One region of the Hohaiivirga grylli genome, then DNA from elsewhere that is predicted to be linked to it. Evidence: riboswitches for the same ligand, from Rfam matches in the RefSeq annotation. Region 1 holds a riboswitch; the other holds the start of a gene.
What was found. A riboswitch is a leader RNA that binds a small molecule or an ion and turns the genes downstream of it on or off. The one in region 1 is predicted to bind cobalamin.
Positions count from the first base shown of each region.

Region 2: linked by a shared signal. The riboswitch ahead of WJT86_RS09385 (ABC transporter substrate-binding protein) and the one ahead of nrdH (glutaredoxin-like protein NrdH) in region 1 are both predicted to bind cobalamin.

Region 1 covers NZ_JBBYXI010000002.1:8,254-15,937, reverse strand. The annotation lists gene WJT86_RS04445 (chloride channel protein) at 1-538, shown strand, start outside; gene nrdF (class 1b ribonucleoside-diphosphate reductase subunit beta) at 575-1,552, opposite strand; gene nrdE (class 1b ribonucleoside-diphosphate reductase subunit alpha) at 1,578-3,734, opposite strand; gene nrdI (class Ib ribonucleoside-diphosphate reductase assembly flavoprotein NrdI) at 3,722-4,120, opposite strand; gene nrdH (glutaredoxin-like protein NrdH) at 4,131-4,352, opposite strand; cobalamin riboswitch at 4,596-4,799, opposite strand; gene WJT86_RS04420 (response regulator) at 4,904-5,710, opposite strand; gene WJT86_RS04415 (solute carrier family 23 protein) at 5,984-7,300, opposite strand; gene WJT86_RS04410 (translocation/assembly module TamB domain-containing protein) at 7,517-7,684, opposite strand, start outside.
Region 2 covers NZ_JBBYXI010000003.1:262,464-270,147, reverse strand. The annotation lists gene carB (carbamoyl-phosphate synthase large subunit) at 1-1,692, shown strand, start outside; gene greA (transcription elongation factor GreA) at 1,818-2,291, shown strand; gene WJT86_RS09405 (Lrp/AsnC family transcriptional regulator) at 2,425-2,907, opposite strand; gene WJT86_RS09400 (mitochondrial fission ELM1 family protein) at 3,169-4,113, shown strand; gene trxB (thioredoxin-disulfide reductase) at 4,157-5,098, shown strand; gene WJT86_RS09390 (LysR family transcriptional regulator) at 5,296-6,186, shown strand; cobalamin riboswitch at 6,238-6,416, shown strand; gene WJT86_RS09385 (ABC transporter substrate-binding protein) at 6,380-7,387, shown strand; gene WJT86_RS09380 (FecCD family ABC transporter permease) at 7,384-7,684, shown strand, end outside.

The DNA of each region.
Region 1 (7,684 bases):
GATAGGTGTGATTGCAGCGATGCTGACAGTGCGCCGTATCTTCGGTTACTCCTTCGCAACATGGCGTTTTCATTTACGTGGTGAAGCGATACTCGGTGGGCAGGATATTGGCTGGCTCTATAAAACATCAGCACAGGAACTCATGCGTCGTGGCCCGCCAGTTGCGCGCAGTGATCAAACGATTGCCGAATTCTGCGAGCAGTTTCCGCTAGCCTCTGCCCGTTATGTTATCGGGATTGATCAGGAACAGGCCTTCTCTGGAATTATTGACGTTGCTCTGGCCCATGCCCGTTCAAGAGAGGAAGGCGGCGCAGAACAATATGTCAGTGATATTTTGACAAATGCCAGCGCCTATATTGGAGCGCATGAATCTTTAAGCCGCGTCATGCCAAAATTTGAACGCCTCACAACCGAAATACTGGTTGTGGTGGACACTGAAGAACACCGTCGCGTGCTCGGGATAATCTCGGAAGAATACGCTTTGAAAATGTACCAGCAACAGCTGGAAGAACGGCAGAAGGAAATCTTTGCCGGTTAAGAGTGGCATAACGAGTATGCCACTCTCTTATATCACTTAGAAATCCCAGTCTTCATCCTCTGTCGCCAGAGCAGTGCCGATTACATAGGATGAACCAGAACCTGAGAAGAAGTCATGGTTCTCATCGGCATTTGGTGACAATGCAGACAGGATAGCCGGGTTCACATTGGTGACACTGGCCGGGAACAATGCTTCAAATCCCAAGTTCATCAGAGCCTTGTTTGCATTGTAGTGAAGAAACTTTTTAACGTCTTCACTCAAGCCCACACCATCATAAAGCTCCTCGGTATATTTTGCCTCGACATCATAAAGCTCAAGAAGAAGATCAAAGGTAAATTCCTTTAATTCTTCCTGTTCTTTTGCTCCGAGCTTTTCCAAGGCACGCTGGAATTTGTAGCCAATGTAATAACCGTGCACTGCTTCATCACGGATGATGAGGCGAATAAGATCTGCCGTATTGGTCAGTTTGGCTCGGCTTGACCAGTACATGGGCAGATAGAAGCCCGAGTAGAACAGGAAGCTTTCAAGAAACACACTGGCAATTTTGCGCTTTAACGGATCCTTGCCACGATAGTGCTCAAGAATAAGCTCTGCCTTCTTTTGCAGGTGCGCATTCTCTTCACTCCAGCGATAGGCATCATCAACATCCGGTGTCAGGCACAATGTTGAAAAGATTGATGAGTAAGAACGCGCATGAACGGCTTCCATGAAGCTGATGTTTGAGAGCACCGCCTCTTCATGTGGTGTCACTGCATCTTCCATCAGGCTGACAGCCCCAACTGTATTCTGGATGGTATCGAGCAATGTCAGACCAGTGAACACACGAATTGTCAGTTGCTGTTCTTCCGCGGTCAATGTTCCCCATGACGGAATATCATTTGAAAGCGGTACTTTTTCCGGAAGCCAGAAGTTGCCGGTCAACCGGTTCCAAACTTCCAGATCTTTATCATCAATAATCCGGTTCCAGTTAATGGCACTGATTGTTGATACCGTTTTCTTTACAGGTGTTTTCATTTTCTTATCCTGAATTTCATAAACATTACAGACTGCAGGAGACGCAGCCCTGTACTTCGGTGCCTTCCAGTGCCATCTGGCGCAGGCGGATGTAGTAGATTGTCTTGATGCCCTTTTTCCATGCATAGATCTGGGCACGGTTCACATCACGGGTTGTAGCCGTATCACGGAAGAACAATGTCAAAGACAGCCCTTGATCGACGTGTTGGGTCGCAGCGGCATAGGTATCAATGATCTTTTCCGGACCAATCTCATAAGCATCCTGATAATACTCAAGATTGTCGTTCGTCATGAAGGGCGCAGGGTAATAGACACGCCCGATCTTACCTTCTTTCCGTATCTCAATTTTGGAGACAATCGGATGAATGGATGATGTGGCATGATTGATGTAGGAGATTGAGCCAGTTGGCGGAACAGCCTGCAGATAACGGTTATAAAGACCATATTTTACAACATCATCTTTAAGTTTACGCCAATCTTCCTGCGTTGGAATTGCTATTCCAGAATTCACGAAAAGCTCACGAACACGCTCCGTTGATGGTTCCCAAACCTGTTCCGTATATTTGTCGAAGAACTCACCAGAGGCATATTTTGATTTCTCAAAATCCTTGAACGTCTGACCACGCTCACGAGCAATCAGGTTTGAAGCCCGAATGGCGTGGTAAGCAACCGTATAGAAGTAGATATTGGTAAAATCGATACCTTCCTCAGAGCCATAGAATATCCGCTCCCGAGCAAGATATCCGTGCAGGTTCATCTGCCCAAGACCAATGGCATGAGATTCATCATTGCCTTTTTCAATGGAAGGAACCGAGCTGATATGGCTCATATCAGATACAGCTGTCAGCGCCCGGATTGAGGTCTCAACCGTTAAGCCAAAATCAGATGAATCCATGGCCTTGGCTATGTTCAACGATCCCAGATTACACGAGATATCACTTCCCATATCCTGATAGGAAAGATCAGCATTATAGGTTGAGGCCTCATTGACCTGAAGAATTTCCGAGCAGAGATTACTCATTGTAACGCGCCCCTCAATCGGGTTGGAGCGGTTCACCGTGTCTTCAAACATGATGTAAGGGTAGCCGGATTCAAACTGGATTTCGGCCAGAACCTGAAAGAACTCACGGGCCTTGATTTTCTTCTTCCGTATATGCGGATCATCCGCCATCTCACGATATTTCTCACTGATCGAAATCTCAGAGAAAGGCACGCCATATACCCGCTCTACGTCATACGGCGAGAACAGATACATATCCTCATTGTTCTTGGCGAGTTCAAACGTGATATCCGGAACGACGACACCAAGGGACAACGTTTTGATACGTATCTTCTCATCAGCATTTTCACGCTTTGTATCGAGAAAACGCATAATATCCGGGTGATGCGCATGCAGGTAAACAGCTCCGGCTCCCTGACGCGCACCAAGCTGGTTTGCATATGAGAAAGCATCTTCCAGCAGCTTCATAATGGGGAGGACACCTGAAGACTGGTTTTCGATCTGCTTGATCGGTGCCCCTGCTTCGCGAATATTTGTCAGCATGAATGCAACACCACCGCCACGCTTGGAAAGCTGTAGAGCGGAGTTGATTGACCGGCCGATGGATTCCATGTTGTCTTCAATACGAAGCAGGAAGCATGAAACCAGTTCACCTCTTTGTTTCTTGCCGGCATTGAGGAACGTTGGCGTTGCAGGCTGAAAACGCCCGGAGATCACCTCATTCATGATAGAGCGTGCAAGTCCCTCATTTCCCTGAGCCAAGGCCAGAGCAACCATACAAACCCGATCTTCATAACGTTCAAGATAACGCTTTCCGTCAAAGGTTTTCAGCGTGTAACTGGTGTAATATTTGAAAGCGCCCAGGAATGTCGGAAAACGGAACTTACGTTCATAAGCTTCTTCAAACAGGCTTTTTACAAAGTTGAAAGAATACTGGTCGAGAACTTCAGCTTCATAATATCCCTTCTCAACCAGATAACCGATCTTCTCTTTCAGATTATGAAAGAAAACGGTATTCTGATTAACATGCTGCAGAAAAAACTGCCGCGCTGCCAGAACATCCTTATCAAACTGAATGCTGCCATCCTCACCATAGAGATTAAGCATGGCATTGAGCGCATGATAATCATAGGCGCTATCTTCCGCATCCTGCTGCGGCTTTTCTAATTCTATTGTAGCCAAAATCTTTCCAATCCTGATCTGACATTTACGACGTCTTCGGCAGTACCCAGAAGCTCAAATCTATAGAGAAGCGGCACCTTACATTTGGCCGCGACAACATCTCCCGCAACTGCGTAGTACTTCCCAAAATTAGTATTTCCCGATGAAATGACCCCACGGATCAGGCTCCGGTTTTCCGTATTATTCAGAAAACGGATAACCTGCTTGTGAACAGCCCCTTCCCCATCTCCACCCGCATATGTCGGGGCAAAAAGAACATAGGGTTCAGAGGCTTTGAGCATGGGCTCATCAGGGCTTACAGGGATACGCTGTGCAGGCAGACCCAGTCGCTCGACAAAACGCTCGGTATTTCGCGTTGAAGAAGAAAAATAGACAATAAGACCCATCACAGCCCCCTCAAGCGAGAGCCCCAATCCGGTCTGGCTGGAAACCAGCCCAATGATCCTGTCCGGCAACAACAACCGGGACCTGCATATATCCAAGCTGGCGCACATAGGCATAGGCATCTGCATCTTCAGAAATGTCTACGACCTGATAATTGATCCCTTTACGTTCAACAGCACGGATTGTTGCAGTGCACTGTACGCATGCAGGCTTTGAATAGATTGTAATCGTCACTTTAGTATTCCCGGAAGGGAATGAAGGCATGAAGACACGACTACCCGTTTCGACAGCTAATGAAGGTGTCGACTGAGATTAATATTACCAGACCGCCTTGAAGCAGCCTTTCAGATCAGCTCAGAAAAGATAGAAATGATACATGCATACGACTTCACCCCGAAGTTAAAGAAAGGCGAAAATTCGGGGAGCGTTCAAAGGTGATCAACACCTGAATGAACAGCGCACCGGACACCCCGCCCGTGGACAGTTTCATTCAAGGCAGGTCTCCTGACTTACGGGTCTTTGCTATCATCCGGCCTTCCCGGTTTCCCAGTGGCTTAAGCGGATAACAACTCTCCGTTCACAGTTGCGGGGGCAGTTATGGCATTATCTGCAAGCAGATGCACCATATTCCCTCTTAGCTCCCGATTTCGAATCGAAAGAACCTCGAACACAAAATATAGTATATCGACCCACAAAAACGTCAATAGGTAGACATCAATACAAACAGACAAATAAAAAAGCCGTCAGAAAATCCGACGGCTTTGAGCATGAAATGTCTTTTAAATTCAGGCAGTAGCAGACTTCTTCTGTCTGGCTGCCTGCTGGAAGAACAGAGCCTGACTGATAACAGCAGACACATTAACCGGCTGGAATGGCTTGGCAATCAGGAAGGCTGGCTCAGGGCGCTCACCTGTCAGGAAGCGCTCTGGATAAGCTGTAATGAATATAACAGGAACCGAAAAAGTCTTCAGCATATCATTGACAGCATCTAGGCCAGAAGAACCATCGGCAAGCTGGATATCTGCAAGAATAAGCCCAGGGCGCTTTTGATCAACAATCTTCAGGGCCTCTGTTCTGGTACGTGCAACGCCGATAACGCTGTGTCCGAGACTTTCAACCAGATGCTCAAGATCCATGGCAATAACGGATTCATCTTCAATAATCAGAATCTCGGTTGCCATATCAGCTGCAAGCTCGCGCCCCGCCTCATCAACCAGCTGGCGTACTTCCTGCTTGCTGAGAGCAAGGATGGTTGCAATATCCTGCTCCATAAAACCTTCAAGGCATGACAACAGAAAAGCCTGTCGTGGAAGTGGCGTGATCTGTGCAATGCGTGCTTCAGCAGGAATACCACGCTCTGCAAGTTCACTATGGCCATTAACAGCCAGAGAATTCCAGATGCGTGTGAAAACCTGAAACAGCTCTACTTTCACCTGCGCGGTATCATTCTCATGAATGATGCGTGGTTCATTGACCAGAGCTTCAAGCGTCGCCGCAACATAGGCATCGCCTGCCGTCTGGTTGCCGGTCAGGGCTCTGGCATAACGCCGGAGGTATGGCAACTGTTGGACAACCAAATCTGCCGTTGACATGCGTACGTCTCCTCAAGTGAACCCTTTTATAGGCTCTTAAACAGAGTTTACTACCAAAACTTAAATCAGCAGCATCTACTATAGGTTATTATTGTCACGGTATGCGCCGTAACCGCAAGTACAATAGTAGTTTTTTCGCCAACCTTTATCAGACAGTGTTAATAAAAAAGCCTGCCCCACACAAGGAGCAGGCTTTTCAGATATTAGCGTGCGTCACCGGCTAAAGCCTAAAAGCCACACACGATTTACTGAATATCATTTAAAAACAATACCTTATAAAATCGGCTCTTCCTTTTTATTCTGGAAGCCATTCAAGATATGATAAAGGATGATTGCACCAAAAGTTGCAGTACCAATTCCTTCCAGCTCAAACCCGAAAACATCAAGTTTAAAGTTACCTGCACCAAGAATGAGCGTAACGGCTGCTGTAATCAGGTTGCGTGGGTTCGCAAAACTCACGTTATTTTCAACCCATATACGTCCGGCTGTTGCTGCAATCAGACCGAATACAACAATTGCCAAACCACCTAAGACCGGCCCCGGGATTGTCTGAATAACCGCACCAAATTTTGGCGAGAACCCAAGAATAAGGGCAAAGAAAGCAGCAATAACGAAGATGAGTGTTGAGTAGATGCGCGTAACGGCCATAACGCCCATATTCTCGGCATAAGTCGTTACACCCGTACCGCCAAATGAGCCCGAAATAATGGTTGCAATACCATCACCAATAAATGCACGTCCCAGATACGAGTCATAGCTGCGTCCGGTCATCGCTCCAATCGCTTTGATGTGTCCAAGATTTTCAGCCACAAGAATAATTGCGACAGGTGCAATCAGTGAAACCGACTTCCATGAAAACTCGGGTGTGGTGAAGGCTGGAAGTCCAAACCAGGGTGCTGCTTGCACACCAGTAAAATCAATTGCAGGGCCATAGCCACCAACATTGGTCAGGAGATAATAAAACAGATACCCGAAAGCCCCCCCGAGAAGAATTGGAATCCGGCGAAGCGAGCCCGGCGCATACACCGTGATTAAGCCGATGGCCAAAACGGTTGCCAGAGCAATCCAGCGTGAGAAAGCATCTCCACCCGGGTTAGCCGCAGAAATCCCGGAAGCACTCTGTACGGCAAGCGGAGCGAGAACAAGACCAATCGCAGCAACAATTGAGCCGGTCACGATGGGTGGCATAACCTTTTCAACCCAGCGATGGCCAACAATCTGCACAATAAAGCCGATGATTGCGTAAACAACACCGGCTGCAATAATGCCACCAAGGGCCAGAGGAATATTAACCTCCGGACCAGACCCCGCCGCCGCGGCTACTGGCCCAATGAAAGCAAAGCTTGAGCCCAGATAACTTGGAACCTTACCCTTGACGATCACAAAGAAAATCAGTGTTGCAATACCAGAGAACAGTATCGCGACATTCGGATTGAACCCCATAATGATAGGAGCCAGGACAGTGGAGCCAAACATGGCAACCACATGCTGCAAGCCAACTACTAAAGACTGTCCAAGGGGCAATCTCTCATCAGGCATGATTGCGCCTTCGGTCTTCAGGGTCCAGCGCGGCCAGAAACCGTTACTCATAGTCACCTCGCAATGTTTGAGAAAAACAAAAAATCGGATGAACTTAATTTCATATTAACCATATTACTATTGCAAAATGAAATTACTAACCGATTTTAAAATTAACGTGATTTATCAAAATATTATTTGCAGATCATATACATTTAAACTTAGTAAAAATAGATCAGCGCACAAAAAAAGCGGCGATAAACACGCCGCTTTCAGTTCTATTGAGAATCAATATTCCCACTCAGCACCGACACCAACCGATGTATCCCCGGATGCACCGACCTCGCCCTGGAACTTCAGGCGCTTAGTAATATCAACATTGATGGTTGCAGCATTATCTTCTGGCTTAGCACCAGCACGAACACCAACACTGATGCGGTCGTTGATATAGCGGGA
Region 2 (7,684 bases), on a different contig from region 1:
CCAACAGCCTATATGTATTCAACTTACACCAGCCCCTTTAACGGCACTATTGCGAATGAAGCCGACCCGAGTGACAGAAAGAAAGTGATCATTCTGGGTGGAGGCCCCAACCGTATCGGTCAGGGTATTGAGTTTGATTACTGCTGCTGTCACGCCTGTTTTGCGCTGCATGATGCCGGGTTCGAGACCATTATGATCAACTGCAACCCGGAAACAGTCTCAACAGACTATGACACTTCTGACAGGCTGTACTTTGAACCTCTAACAGCGGAAGATGTTCTGGAGATCGTTGATATTGAACGCTCAAAAGGCACCCTTCACGGGGTTATCGTGCAGTTCGGCGGACAGACGCCTCTAAAACTGGCCCGTGCTCTGGAAGAGCATCAGGTCACTATTCTTGGCACTTCCCCTGATGCCATTGATCTTGCAGAAGATCGTGACCAATTCAAACGACTGCTCGACAAGCTGGACCTGAAACAGCCAAAGAACGGCATTGCCTATTCAGTTGAACAAAGCCGCCTGATTGCGAATGAGCTTGGCCTGCCATTTGTCGTACGGCCATCCTATGTTCTTGGCGGCCGGGCAATGGCGATTATCCGCGATGAGGCTCAGTTTGAAGATTATCTTCTCGGTACACTGCCAAGCCTTATTCCGTCGGATATTAAAGCCAGATATCCCAATGATAAGACGGGCCAGATCAATACCGTTCTGGGCAAGAATCCCCTGCTCTTCGATCGGTATCTTTCTGATGCGATCGAGATTGATGTTGACTGCCTGTGTGATGGTAAGGAAGCGTTCATTGCTGGTATCATGGAGCATATTGAAGAGGCCGGAATTCACTCCGGTGACTCCGCCTGCTCCCTGCCACCACGTTCACTCTCAGCTGAAACCATTGCAGAGCTGGAACGTCAGACAAAGGCACTCGCCCTTGCTCTCAATGTCGGCGGCCTGATGAACGTACAATACGCCCTGAAAGATGGTGTTATCTACGTTCTTGAGGTCAACCCACGTGCTTCCCGTACGGTACCATTTGTTGCAAAGGTTATCGGTGAACCAGTCGCCAAGATTGCAGCACGCGTTATGGCCGATGCAACACTGGCAGAGTTTAATCTCAAACCGAAAAAACTAAAGCATATTGCTGTCAAGGAAGCAGTGTTCCCATTTGCCCGCTTCCCGGGTGTCGATGTATTGCTTGGCCCTGAAATGCGCTCAACCGGTGAAGTTATCGGCCTGAGCTCTGACTTTGGCACAGCGTTTGCCAAAAGTCAGCTTGGGGCCAGTACCAATGTCCCGCGGACAGGTACTGTCTTCGTCTCCGTTAAGAACGACGATAAACCTAAAATTCTGGAAGCTGTCAGATTGTTGTCTGAGCTTGGCTTCAACATCACGGCATCAGGCGGCACACGCCAGTTTCTTGAAGACAACGGGATTCCAGCCCGCAAGATCAATAAGGTTCTTGAAGGTCGGCCTCATGTGGTTGATGCCATTAAAAATGGTGACATCCAGCTGGTCTTCAATACATCTGCAGGCGCCGGAGCAATATCTGACTCACGCAGCGTGCGTCGCGCAGCCCTCTTGCATAAAGTGCCATATTATACAACAGTGGCAGGAGCACTGGCTGCGACCAAAGGCATTCATTCCTACTCCAAGGAAGAACTTTCAGTCCGGTCATTACAAGAGTACTTCTCTTAAAAAGTATTTTGTGCTATATGCTAATTTGCAATCGCAATTGATAGGTCACTATCAGTTGCGATTTTTCATTATTTTGGCGGGTCAGTTGTAAGCTGGCCCGTTAGCTTTAAGGAATGAGAGCAGATATGGAAAAAGTGCCACTTACGGTTGCAGGTTTCAGTGCCCTTGAAGAGGAATTGAAGCAGCGCCAACAGGTTGAGCGCCCTCGCATTATCGAAGCGATTTCGGAAGCCCGTGCTCACGGTGACCTCTCCGAAAACGCCGAGTATCATGCGGCCAAAGAAGCACAGTCTTTGAATGAAGGTCGTATTCTTGAGCTTGAAAGCATGATCGCCCGAGCAGAGGTGATTGATATTACAAAGCTGGAAGGCAACCAGATCAAATTCGGTGCAACTGTTGAACTCGTCGATGAGGATACAGAAGAAGAAAGAACTTACCAGATCGTTGGTGACCCAGAGTCCGACGTCAAACTGGGACGCATTTCCATTTCTTCCCCAATTGCCCGTGCTCTGCTCGGTAAGACAATCGGTGACAGCGTACAGGTTCATACACCTGGCGGTGGCAAATCATACGAGGTTGTCGCTGTTCGCTTTGTCTGATTGACAGAGGGAAGCAACAAGCCCAAGCCGCGCAATTGTGCGGCTTTTTTATGGCCTTGCATCTCTGAGCAGGCAAAACAAAACCCGTAAAGAAATAAATCCGTACGGGTCTTTTTCGGAGCTTTAAGAAAACTTATTCTTTAGCAACAATATGATCGAGAGGCACCAGAGGTTCATCTTTGACTGCATCAATTGTCAGAGCAGTCCTGACATTGCGAACATTTGGCATTGAGGTCAGATCACTGACCAGGCTCTGGAAAGAATGCAGGTTTTTGGCAACGCATTTCAAAATGAAATCAATATCACCTGAAAGTGTCCAGCACTCCCGAACCATATCCCATTTGGATATCTGCTCTTCAAAGTTAGACAAATCTTCCTTGCCCTGAACCTTCAGCTGCACCATGGCAAAGCAGACAAGCTCAAAACCAAGGGCGCGGGGATCTAACATGGCGCGGTAAGACTTAATGATTCCCGAACGTTCAAGAGCACGAACCCTACGCAGACAGGGAGGGGCAGAAAGACCAACCCGACGGGCTAGTTCAACATTCGTTATACTGCCGTCAGCCTGTAGCTCTTTTAAAATAGCCCAGTCGATGGCATCTAGTCGTTCGCTCACTGGCAGGAACTCCAATTTATGATTCTGTTATCTCGATACCCATGGAGGTAAAAAACTATGTCGTTGAGTAGCTTGATCGAGATATTGATCAATCCCTGACAAAATTTTACCTATTCAGTAAAATCAGACCTATGATCTTGTTTCTATCTGCATGTAGACTTAGAAATCAAGGCCAAAGCGATTGGTCACACATATCTATGCAGTACTATCTCTGTTGATGGGCACAAGCTGGTTCTCAATTATGAGGAAGGTTATTATTAAATGCTGATCTGGGTTTTGACAGATGGCAAAGCAGGCGACGAGGTCCAATGTCTTGGCGTTGCAGAAGAACTTGGCGGACAGATAGAGCTACGCCATGTCGCAGCACGTGCGCCATGGTCATGGCTGGCACCTTGGGGACCAGTCAGCCCATCTGATAGACCCGGACATCCGGAAAGCCCCATTAGAGCCCCCTTCCCTGATTGCGCAATCGCCTCGGGACGACAGGCGGTTCCGTTTCTCCGCTTGCTTAAGAAGCTGTCTCCAAAAACCTATACTGTCTTTTTGAAAGATCCAAAGACAGGAGCGGATACAGCTGATCTCATCTGGGTACCGGAACATGACAGTTTACGTGGTGAGAATGTCATGACGTCCATCACACCACCCCATCGCCTCACCGCCGCAAAATTGCAGGCAGCACGGCGTTCCGGCGATCCCCGCCTCGATAAGATCAAAAGCCCTCGGGTTGCTGTTTTGGTAGGCGGTAAAAGCCAGCACCATCACTTTACAGCAACAGACATCAGCCTCTTTATTGAGAAACTGCAACAACTGATTACATCTGGTGCGCATCTTATGATTACCGCATCACGCAGAACACCGTCTTCACTGATTTCTGCACTTGAGCAGCTGGTGAAGAGTAAGTCCGGTCATTTTCTATGGGATGGAACAGGTGACAACCCATATCTGCCCATGCTTGCCACCGCAGATTACATCGTTGCGACAACAGATTCTTTCAATATGATTGGTGAGGCAACAGCAACGGGTAAACCCATTCTGGCTTTTGAGCCCAGTGGTGGGCATCCAAAATTATCTCGCTTCATCGCCCATTTGGTAGACTATGGAGCTGTGCACCCGCTCACAGGCCATCTTGAAGGAAGGCCATATAATCCGTTAGATGTTACCCAACTCATAGCATGCCGGATCAAAGAAAGAATGGCAGATCGTTAAAACTGCTCTGTTCCGGCACCAACCGCGCTTTTAGGAGAATGTAATGGCTGACCGCCACGCTAAAGTTTTAATCATTGGTTCCGGCCCGGCAGGGTACACAGCAGCAGTCTATACGGCCCGTGCAATGCTGAAACCTGTTCTTATTTCCGGAATGCAGCCAGGTGGGCAGCTGACAATTACAACCGAAGTTGAAAACTATCCTGGTTTCGCGGACCCAATTCAAGGTCCATGGCTGATGGATCAGATGCGTGCTCAGGCTGAAAACTGTGGCACTGAAATGATCTCAGACCACATCACCAAGGTCGATCTCTCCTCCCGCCCTTTCCGTATTGAAGGTGATGCCGGTTCCTACACCTGCGATTCCTTGATCATTGCGACGGGCGCTCAGGCACAATGGCTTGGCTTGCCATCCGAAACAAAGTTTCAGGGCTTTGGCGTTTCAGCTTGTGCAACCTGTGACGGCTTCTTCTTCCGCAACAAGAATGTGATTGTTGTCGGTGGCGGAAACTCAGCTGTTGAAGAAGCTCTTTATCTGGCTGGTATTGCAGCCAAGGTTACCGTTATTCACCGCCGCGATTCATTCCGTGCGGAAAAGGTTCTGCAGGAACGTCTTCTCAAGCATGAGAAAATTGAAGTACTCTGGGATAGCGTCATTGAAGAAATCTGCGGTGACAGCGCACCGCTGTCCGTAACACATGCCATGGTCAAGAATGTCAAAACCGGCGAAACCAGCCGTGTTGATGCTGAAGGCGTGTTCGTAGCCATTGGTCATAAGCCATCAACTGAGATATTCGCCGGACAGCTTGAGACTAAGCCAGGTGGCTATCTCAAGACTGCTCCAGACTCAACAGCAACCAACATTCCTGGGGTCTTTGCCGCCGGTGACGTCAGCGATGATGTATTCCGCCAAGCTGTAACAGCTGCTGGCATGGGCTGTATGGCCGCTCTTGAGGCAGAACGTTTTCTTGCTGCTCAGGAAGACTAAGAATTGAAAGCCCTGCAGTCTATTTTTCAGAATGCAGGGCTTTTTTATGGTCTAATACATTTGCATAGTTTTTGCATTTCACCCTTGCGTTTTACGCATAATGCTCCACTTTAACGACTGTACTTAAATCAAAAAGGCATAGCCACTCTGAGTAAGCAGAGTAAATTCAAGATGAGGGCCTTTTGAAGGAAGCTGTTGTGGACTGGGATAAAATCAGGGTTTTCTATAATGTTGCCGAGGCTGGCAGCTTTACCAAAGCAGGTGATGAGCTGGGCCTCAGTCAATCAGCTATCAGTCGTCAAATCAGCGCCCTCGAGCGTCATCTGAAAGCTCCTTTATTCCACAGGCATGCGCGTGGTCTTATCCTAACGGAACAGGGTGATATCCTGTATCGCGCAGCTCGTGATATGCGCATGCGTATCGAGACAACACAGGCTCGCCTCTTCGAAACCAGTGAAAAGCCATCAGGTACGCTCAAGGTCAATACAACTGTTACCTTAGGCTCATTCTGGCTGGCACAAAGAATATCGGAATTTACAGACCTCTATCCCGATGTTCACATAGAACTCATCCTGACCAATGAAGAGCTGGATTTATCCATGCGTGAGGCTGATGTTGCCATTCGCATGCGCCGCCCGGCCCAGCCTGATCTGATTCAGAGACGCCTCTTCACCATTCACTATCACACCTATGCTTCACCGGATTACATAAAGAAGTTTGGTGAACCTAAAACAATTTCTGACATTGATGAGCATCGACTTGTCTCATTTGGTGGTGATGAGCCTTCTCACATCCTTGCTGTTCACTGGCTCGCAACAGCCGGAAGAGATATCAATAATCCGCGTCCCTGCCACTTACTTGTAAACAACATTCTTGCCTTGAAAAACGCGATTAAAACGGGAACAGGCATTGGCGCCCTCCCCGATTACGCTGTTGGACAAGACCCAGATCTTGTCCAGGTTCTGCGTGATGTTGAGATGCCATCTCTTGATAGCTATCTGGTTTATGCAGAAGAAATGAAATCGGTTGCCCGTGTTCAGGCCTTCCGGGACTTCCTCGTTACCAAAGCTCAACGCTGGTCCTTCTGATCAACACAGATTGCACCATCTAAGCAGTTCCCTCTGCTGGTTAAATGCGTTAGTGTATTTTTCGTAACAGGCCCCTAAGGGATAATAGGGAACCGGGTGCAATTCCCGGGCTGCCCCCGCAACTGTAAATGGCGAGCCTTACGCCTCATGCCACTGGAGTAATCCGGGAAGGCAGCGTAATCAGCAAAGACCCATGAAGTCAGGAGACCTGCCCGTTACATCGTCCTTCAAGCAACCGGGTGGGTTGGTTGATCGGGTGCTCCCGGGTGACGATATCGATGTAACCACGCGGGCAGAAAATGAAATTAACGACCCCCCCATTGAGACTTCAACAGATCAGCATAGGCCAAATCAACCAATGCTAAGATTTCTCGCGGCGCTCACAGTTACCTTTTCCTGCCTGATAACTGCAAATACCGGACACGCAGAACCGAAGCGTATTGTTTCGCTCAATCCCTGTCTGGATACTGTTTTAATATATGTTGCAGATCGGGAGCAAATTGCGGCCCTCAGTCACTATGGCAGAGATCCGGAATCTTCAACAATCTCTGAGATTGCTAAAGACCTGCCATATGTTTCCGATAGCGCAGAAGAAATTCTCAGCTTAAAGCCAGACCTTATTCTCTCCGCTGGCCATTCTTCACCTGCAACACGCAAGGCCCTTGAACAAATGGGCTTGCCGAGTCAGATGTTCACTGTTCCCAATACACTGCAGGATAACTATGAGCAGATCAGACGTATTGCCTCTCTTGTCGGGCATCCTGATCGCGGCGAGGCATTAATCAGTACAATAGATACAGCCATAAACCAGATGCGCCCGGCATCAGCTGCAACCAGATATAAAACCTTGATTTTGCAATCCAGTGGTCTTGTCGCTGGCTCTGGGACATTAATTGATGAAATGATGACAATAGCTGGTCTTGATAATGCAGCCAGTCAATACGGCATCTCTCAATGGGGAACGGTCAGTCTTGAGCAATTAATAGCTGATCCTCCGCAATTACTGCTAATGGATATGGAAAACAATACGAAGCCGACATGGGCAGACCGTATTCTACATCATCCGGCTTTAACGAACCCAAAAGTCAGCATGAAACGTGCACCTATTCCGCAACCATTTTTGTATTGTGGTGGCCCGGTTATCATAAAAACGGCCGAGGCCCTTAAGAAAGCAAGAGATATAATGGAGAAAACACCATGATCATCAGGCAAAGAAGCCTTCTGATCGGGCTGACACTTATTCTGGTTATTCTTGCTGCCATAAGCTTAAGTGCCGGGAGAATATGGATACCGGCAGAGGTATGGTGGAACCATCTGTTCTCAAATACTGCCTATGATCCACGCTGGGCCATCATATCGGAACTTCGCCTCCCACGGACCCTGCTGGGTATCATCATCGGTGGTGCTCTCGGTCTTATGGGGGCTGCCATGCAGGGCTACACACGCAACCCTCTGGCCGATCCCGCAATTCTAGGCATATCAGCAATGGCAGCCTTTG